2 regions of the Bacillus sp. GbtcB14 genome follow, and region 2 is predicted to be linked to the other one. Evidence: a T-box and tRNA genes for the amino acid it is inferred to sense, from the RefSeq annotation. Region 2 holds a T-box; the other holds one or more tRNA genes.

Region 1 (3,392 bases), on a different contig from region 2:
GAAGGATATCGAAGTCTTCTGGAATGTTTCCTTTTGCTTCAAATGGCCCGCCAACGACTCCTGTCGAAATAATAACTGGTTTGTTTTCAAATACCCACGTTCGGTGTCCTTGTAACATTTATAGCCCTCCCCATTGAACGAGAATCGTTTTAATAAGTGCGATGACGAAAGCTGAAAATACACCAAACAAAATAACAGAGCCGGCTAATTTAAACATATTTCCGCCAACGCCGAGTACGAATCCTTCTGTTCGGTGTTCGATACATGCGGCAATAACAGAATTACCAAATCCAGTAACGGGTACAGCAGTGCCTGCTCCAGCAAACTGCCCAAAGCGGTCATATATACCGAAACCAGTTAGTAACATGGAAATGAAAATGAGAGTTGCGACCGTTGGATTTCCTGCTGAACGCTCAGTGAAATCAAAATATGTGATATAAAACGTAGAAATGAGTTGTCCGATGAAGCAAATAAAACCACCGACGAAAAAGGCTTTAATACAATTTTTTAAGACAGGGCGCTTCGGTTCGCGTTCTTGCTCGAATTTTTTATACTCTTGTTGCACAGGGGTTAAGTTCTTATCTTTACTAGACATTGCAATCCTTCCTTTTCTATTAAAAAGCGTTAAGTGTTAGACTCCATTTTTTTCCCGATGAGTTTTAATTGCTCATTGATCTCGTCTTTAGATACTTTTTTTTCCTTAATCTTTCTTTCAAGCTTTTCGAGTAACATAAAGATTTTTTTATCTGTACTTACACGAACATCGAAAGTAGGGTGCTCATCACTTAGCTGCTTTTGAAGCTTCTTACGTAAAGGTTTTAATCCAAACCTTTCGTGGTGCTCCGGTGTAACTGCTATGTAGAGATCTAAATTTGAATTTACTGCTGTGCTTTTTATAATTTCATCCATAGCGAGAGCTCTTTTCTTGGCTCCTTGTGATATAGATTGATTAAAGGATTCCGTACTCATCTTTGTTAATTTGGGACCTTTTTCTTTCTCCGTACGTTTTGCTTCATCTTTCACTTTTTTATCTAAGGGACTATTATCACATCCGATAAAAGAGCTACATAGAAGGGCAAATAACGCGGTTATGAGGCCGAGTTTTCGCATGATTATCATTCCATTTCTATTGCAATATGTAATGTGATAGAAAAAGGATGACTGCATATCATCCTTTTTCTATTTCACAGCATGACGAATACGTTATTGCTGTGAGTATTGTGGTTCTTCTTGTTGGACTTCTTCAACGCGTGGGTTTAAAGAATCGATAATCGTTTGTGTTTGCTGCGCAGCTGTTTGGAAAAGTTGCTTTGCTTGTTGGTTATCCGTATCAAGAGCGAATCCCTCTAAGCTAGCTTGTGCACTTTTTAATCCAGAAACAGTTTGCTTTAGTTTTGTAATTACAGTCATTGAATGAAGCCCCCTTTGGAATATCAATTCAAAGATTATAATTTGTGAGTAGGGGCGAATTTATGATTGGAAAATTTAGGGTAGAGTGCTTTGTTAATATACTCATAACTAAGGTGCATAAAGGATTGTGGGGATATTTTTATTGATTTAGATGGATTTTATTGCTATTATTATGGAAAGAAAATGAAGAGTTTTCTATAATCATGCGCCCATAGCTCAGTCGGATAGAGCGGTGGTTTCCGGTACCACGTCTGCCGGGGGTTCGAATCCCTCTGGGCGCGTCAAAAAGTCCTAACTTACATTTTGTAGGTTAGGACTTTTTTTATTTTCCCTCTTGTTATATCTAGTTATAAGATTTACTATTAGTACTTGGTTATAATATAATTCCGTTATTATTTTCTTTCAATATTATTCAAATTTCGGTTGTAAGTTGTAAATCTCATTAATACATATAAATTAATAATATTTTGGAATGGGTGTCTGCGTGAGGATTCTCCTTTTACCAAACTTATTGTACAATAGAAACAAGGGGGAGATTAGTTTGAAGGCAAGTCTTTTACAAGAACAAAGCTTACGTTTGGCAATGACACAAGAGTTAAGGCAAGCGATTACAATGCTCCAGTATAATGTACAAGAATTATCGGAGTTTTTGTATGAGCAATCGTTAGAGAATCCCCTTATTGAGTTAGGTGGTTTTGAGAGGGAGAAGAAAAAGAGCTCTAACACAAGTAAAAGTACCAGCAAACAAGTCGAGAATCAGATGGAAATCTACAGTGTGGATTCTACAACGATTCAGCAACATTTATTAAATCAAATACAATATTATAAAATAGATGAAGAAGAGCGAAAAGTAGCTTCTTTCATTATTATGAACATGGATGGAAATGGGTATTTACAAGAAACGAACGAAGAGTTAGCGGATCTCCTTTCCGCACCACTTCATGTAGTCGACCGCTCTGTAGAGCTTGTCCAATCGCTTGAGCCAGCAGGGGTAGGAGCGCGTAATATTCAGGAATGTCTAACTTTGCAATTGAAGCGCTTACAAAGACGGAATGGATTAGCGGAAGAGGTTATAGAGGATCAATTTGCTTATTTCGTGAAGAAAGATTGGCGAAAGCTCGTTCAAGTTTTGAAGTGTAGTAATGAGGAATTGCAAACAGCGGTGAACTGTATTACGTCATTACAGCCGAAACCAGGTCTTGCGTTTTCTTCTGATAAACCACTTTATATCGTGCCTGATATGGCAGTGAAAAAAGATGGTGATCGTCTCGTTTTACAAATGAACGAGAGAAATATGCCGAGAATTGAAATTCATTCTGAGTATAGTGCGCTTCTGAATGCTAGTGAAAGTGAAGTAGCATCTTACGTATCAGAAAAGTATCAGCATGTACAGTGGATTATGCGCAGTTTAAAACAGAGAAAACAAACGCTTCTGCAAGTGATGACTATTATTATGGAAAAACAACGTGATTTCTTCTGGGAAGGTCCAGAATATTTAAAACCGCTTGCTTTAAAAGAGGTAGCAGAAGAGTTAAGTGTGCATGAATCTACAATTAGTCGTGCAACGCGAAATAAATATGTGCAAACACCACACGGTTTATTTGAGATGAAATCGTTCTTTAGCAATGCCGTTTCGACTACTGAAGATGAAGCTGTTTCTACAAAGCGTGTGAAACGATTTATCCAAACGCTTGTTGAGGCAGAGAATAAGAAAAAGCCACTTTCAGATCAAAAGATTTCAAAATTATTAGAAGAAGAGCATGAAATTGTTATTTCTCGAAGAACAGTGGCGAAGTATAGAGAACAAATGCACATTCCAGCGTCATCATTACGAAAAACGATTGGGTAGGTGAAGAATATGAAAGTTGTACTGTATACAAAAAAAGATTGTGGTCTTTGCGTGCAGGCAAAACAAGTTTTGCAGGAAGTACAATGTGAATATTCTTTTCAAATCGAGGAAATAAATATATATGAAGATAATG
Region 2 (3,392 bases):
GTACGGAAGTAAACGAAACAACTCTCTCGCTTCAGCTAGTAATGTTTCTCCACTATCAATACCTGTATACTTTGAACCTGCTGGAAGTAAAGGTAACAAAACTAAACCTAAATAGCCATATCCACAACCGAAATCTACGATATGTACGGGCTTAGTAATCTTCCAAACTGTATTTACTAAAAAGCTTACATAATCGTCATTGTAATATAAATCTCTTGTGTTTTTTAAATATGTTAGTTTACTGTTCCAATCGTACGTTTCCAAATTTAACGCCTCCTTTATATATATGACATTACAATTCTCCATTTAATATGGACATTCCTACACTTAAAACAATTCTAGAAAAGTTTAAATGTAATACATTTAAACTTCTGCTTTCACATTTTCTATCAAAATAAATAGGCATACATATCTACTATGATACGTATACCTATTTGCTTTACATCTCCTCAGGAGCATCCACCCCAAGTAAACGTAATCCCTCTTTTAACACAACTGTCACAGCATACACTAATGCAAGTCTACTGTCTTTCTCTTCACTCTCTTCTAATATACGCACATTTCCATAATATTTATTAAACGATTGTGCTACATCTAATACGTATTTCGAAATGATTGATGGCTCATTTTTGTTGAAGGCTGCTTCAATTACTTGCGGGAATTTATTTAGTAGTTTTAAGACGCCCCAGCTATGATTATCTTTTAATGTAAACGTACACGTTTCAAATTCTACACTTTCTTTTCTTAAAATAGAGCAAGCGCGTGCATGTGTGTACTGTACATATGGCCCTGTTTCACCTTCAAATTTCAGCATGTTTTCTAATGAAAATTCAATATTATGCATACGCTCATTTTTTAAATCGTGGAAGATAATTGCTCCAACACCAACTTGCTTTGCTACTTCTTCTTTTTGTTTTAAGTTTGGATTTTTCTCTTCAATATTTTGTTTTGCAAGTTCGATTGCTTCCTCAAGTACTTCTTCGAGTAAAATAACTCTTCCTTTACGTGTCGACATTTTCTTACCGTCTTTTAAAATGAACCCAAACGGTACATGTTCCATACCCTCAACCCAATTGTAACCAAGCTTTTTTAATACAGTGAAAAATTGATTAAAATGTAAACTTTGTTCTGGGCCAACTACATATAACGCTTTATCGAACGCATATGTGTTTTGACGGTATACAGCTGCCGTTAAGTCACGTGTTGCGTAAATCGTCGCACCATCTGATTTTCTTATTAAGCAAGGCGGCATTCCCTCTTCTTCTAAATTAACGACTAACGCGCCTTCTGACTCTTCAAGCAAATCATGCTCCTCTAAAATCCCAATAAAATCTTCCATTAAATTGTTATAAAAAGCTTCTCCTTGAAAATTAGTAAATTCAACACCGAGAAGTTCATAAATACGAGAAAATTCTTTTAAGGATTCGTGACGGAACCAATTCCAAAGCTCAACAGCTTCTTCATCACCTTCTTCTAATTTCTTAAACCAAGCACGCCCTTCTTCTTCTAGTTCTTCGTCGTCTTTTACCTCTTCATGGAATTGAACGTATAACTTAAATAATTCACGGATTGGATCCTCTTTAACTACTGCTTCATTTCCCCATTTTTTATAAGCAGTAATTAACTTTCCAAACTGCGTTCCCCAATCCCCAATATAATTAATTCCTACAACTTCATAGCCGCATTTTTCAGCGATATGTTTCAGTGAATTTCCTATCATTGTAGAACGTAAATGCCCCATCGAAAAAGGCTTTGCGATATTAGGAGAGGAATAATCAATTACTACTGTTTTTTCACATCCAAAATGGTTTTGACCGTACTCTTCTTTCTCCGCTAAAACCGTTTTCAATACTGCATCACTGACAGTTTCACGATTAAAAAATACATTTACATAAGGACCAACGGCTTCTACTTTCGTAAAAAACGGATCATTTAATTTCTCAGCAACTTCCTTTGCAATAATAGCCGGTGCTTTTTTATATTGCTTCGCTAATGAAAAGCATGGGAACGCTGCATCTCCAAATTCATCTTGTTTCGGTGTTTCAATTAAATCCAAAATTTGTTTTTGCGTTAATTCATTCGTGAAAATATTAGATAAACTTTCCGCAAACTGCATTTTATAATCCATGATTTAACCTCCTTATTTTTTAAAACACAAAAAACTCGTCTCTAAAAAAGAGACGAGTTTTAACCCGTGGTACCACCCTTGTTGTTCGTTAAGAACCACTTTCCCGTTTATAACGAGGACAGGGGGCCTCGGCTTACTCTACTATTCGTTCAAGAAGCGTCTCCGAAGTGCGCTTCATCTTTTTCTTCCGCACTAGGCTCACACCATCCCTAGCTCGCTTTCCTTCAAAAAAAGACTACTCTCTTCATCACAGACAGTATATTTAATTAATTATTGCTTATTATACATCTTTTCAAACAATTAGCAAGGGTCAATTACACCAAAGTGAAACTTAGCACTTTTTCTTTTGTATACTTGAAAATTATGTTTTTCAAATCTAGAACTACGGAAATGATCTTTCAAAACGACACGCTTTCTCGCCACACGCTTCGCTTCCGCAATTGTTTCGTCAGTAATATCATGATACAAAGCGAAGTGTTTTAATCCTTTTATTCCATCTGATTCTATAACAGTTTCTTCGAACATTGGATCAAGGTAAACGACATCATAACTATTATCTTCACATTGTTTTAAAAATGAGTAATGCTCCGTTTGCTTCACCTCGATTTGTTGCATTGCCTCATCAATTTCAGAAACAGATGAAGACCATGTTTTCAAACCATTTTCCATAATATAAGCCATATACTCATTGCCTTCAAGTCCCGTTACTTTTCCGCTTTCACCAACAATATAACTAGCTACAATACTATCTGATGCCATGCCAAGCGTACAATCTAACACTGTCATTCCGCTCTCTAATTGCGTGGCTTGTACAAACGGATCATGTTCTCCGCGCATTAACCTTTTTACACGAAACATCGCTGAGTTTGGATGAAAGAAAAACGACTCTTCCGTTCCTCTCGGATAAATAGCTAATCGGTTTTTCCCTACAACAAGTACATCTTGTTCATACTGCTCATGTAGTTTATGTACTGGTATGTCATTACGTTTAACGAAAGAACGATTTAATTCTGCTGCTACCTTGCTTGCATAATCTGTCATTTCTTTGTTGGTTCTTCCTGCTGTTGTTACGATCATTTTTTCACCTCTATATAAAGAAAAGAGGGAGATTTACTCTCCCCCTTCTTTAGCAATTCTTTTCGAAAGCTTGTTCTAAGTTCGTAATAATTTCGTCCATAGTTGCACCTTCAATTTCATGACGGTGAATGAAGTGAACAACTTCTTTTCCTTTTAACAATGCCATAGATGGTGAAGATGGAGGAAT

The links. The T-box of region 2 lies ahead of argS (arginine--tRNA ligase). A T-box ahead of a tRNA ligase gene usually reads a tRNA of that ligase, here a tRNA-Arg.
Region 1: it has a tRNA-Arg gene. The T-box ahead of argS (arginine--tRNA ligase) is inferred to sense a tRNA for this amino acid. The anticodon was not compared.

The regions. Positions count from the first base shown of each region.
Region 1 is NZ_JAGXJT010000004.1:219,191-222,582, reverse strand. It holds gene spoVAD (stage V sporulation protein AD) at 1-118, opposite strand, end outside; gene spoVAC (stage V sporulation protein AC) at 119-595, opposite strand; gene KVT31_RS13780 (YhcN/YlaJ family sporulation lipoprotein) at 625-1,110, opposite strand; gene KVT31_RS13775 (DUF1657 domain-containing protein) at 1,204-1,410, opposite strand; tRNA gene KVT31_RS13770 (tRNA-Arg) at 1,616-1,691, shown strand; gene rpoN (RNA polymerase factor sigma-54) at 1,952-3,259, shown strand; gene KVT31_RS13760 (glutaredoxin family protein) at 3,269-3,392, shown strand, end outside.
Region 2 is NZ_JAGXJT010000002.1:140,439-143,830, forward strand. It holds gene KVT31_RS05660 (methyltransferase) at 1-264, opposite strand, end outside; gene argS (arginine--tRNA ligase) at 440-2,128, opposite strand; T-box leader at 2,174-2,388, opposite strand; gene KVT31_RS05670 (class I SAM-dependent methyltransferase) at 2,429-3,205, opposite strand; gene KVT31_RS05675 (BrxA/BrxB family bacilliredoxin) at 3,255-3,392, opposite strand, start outside.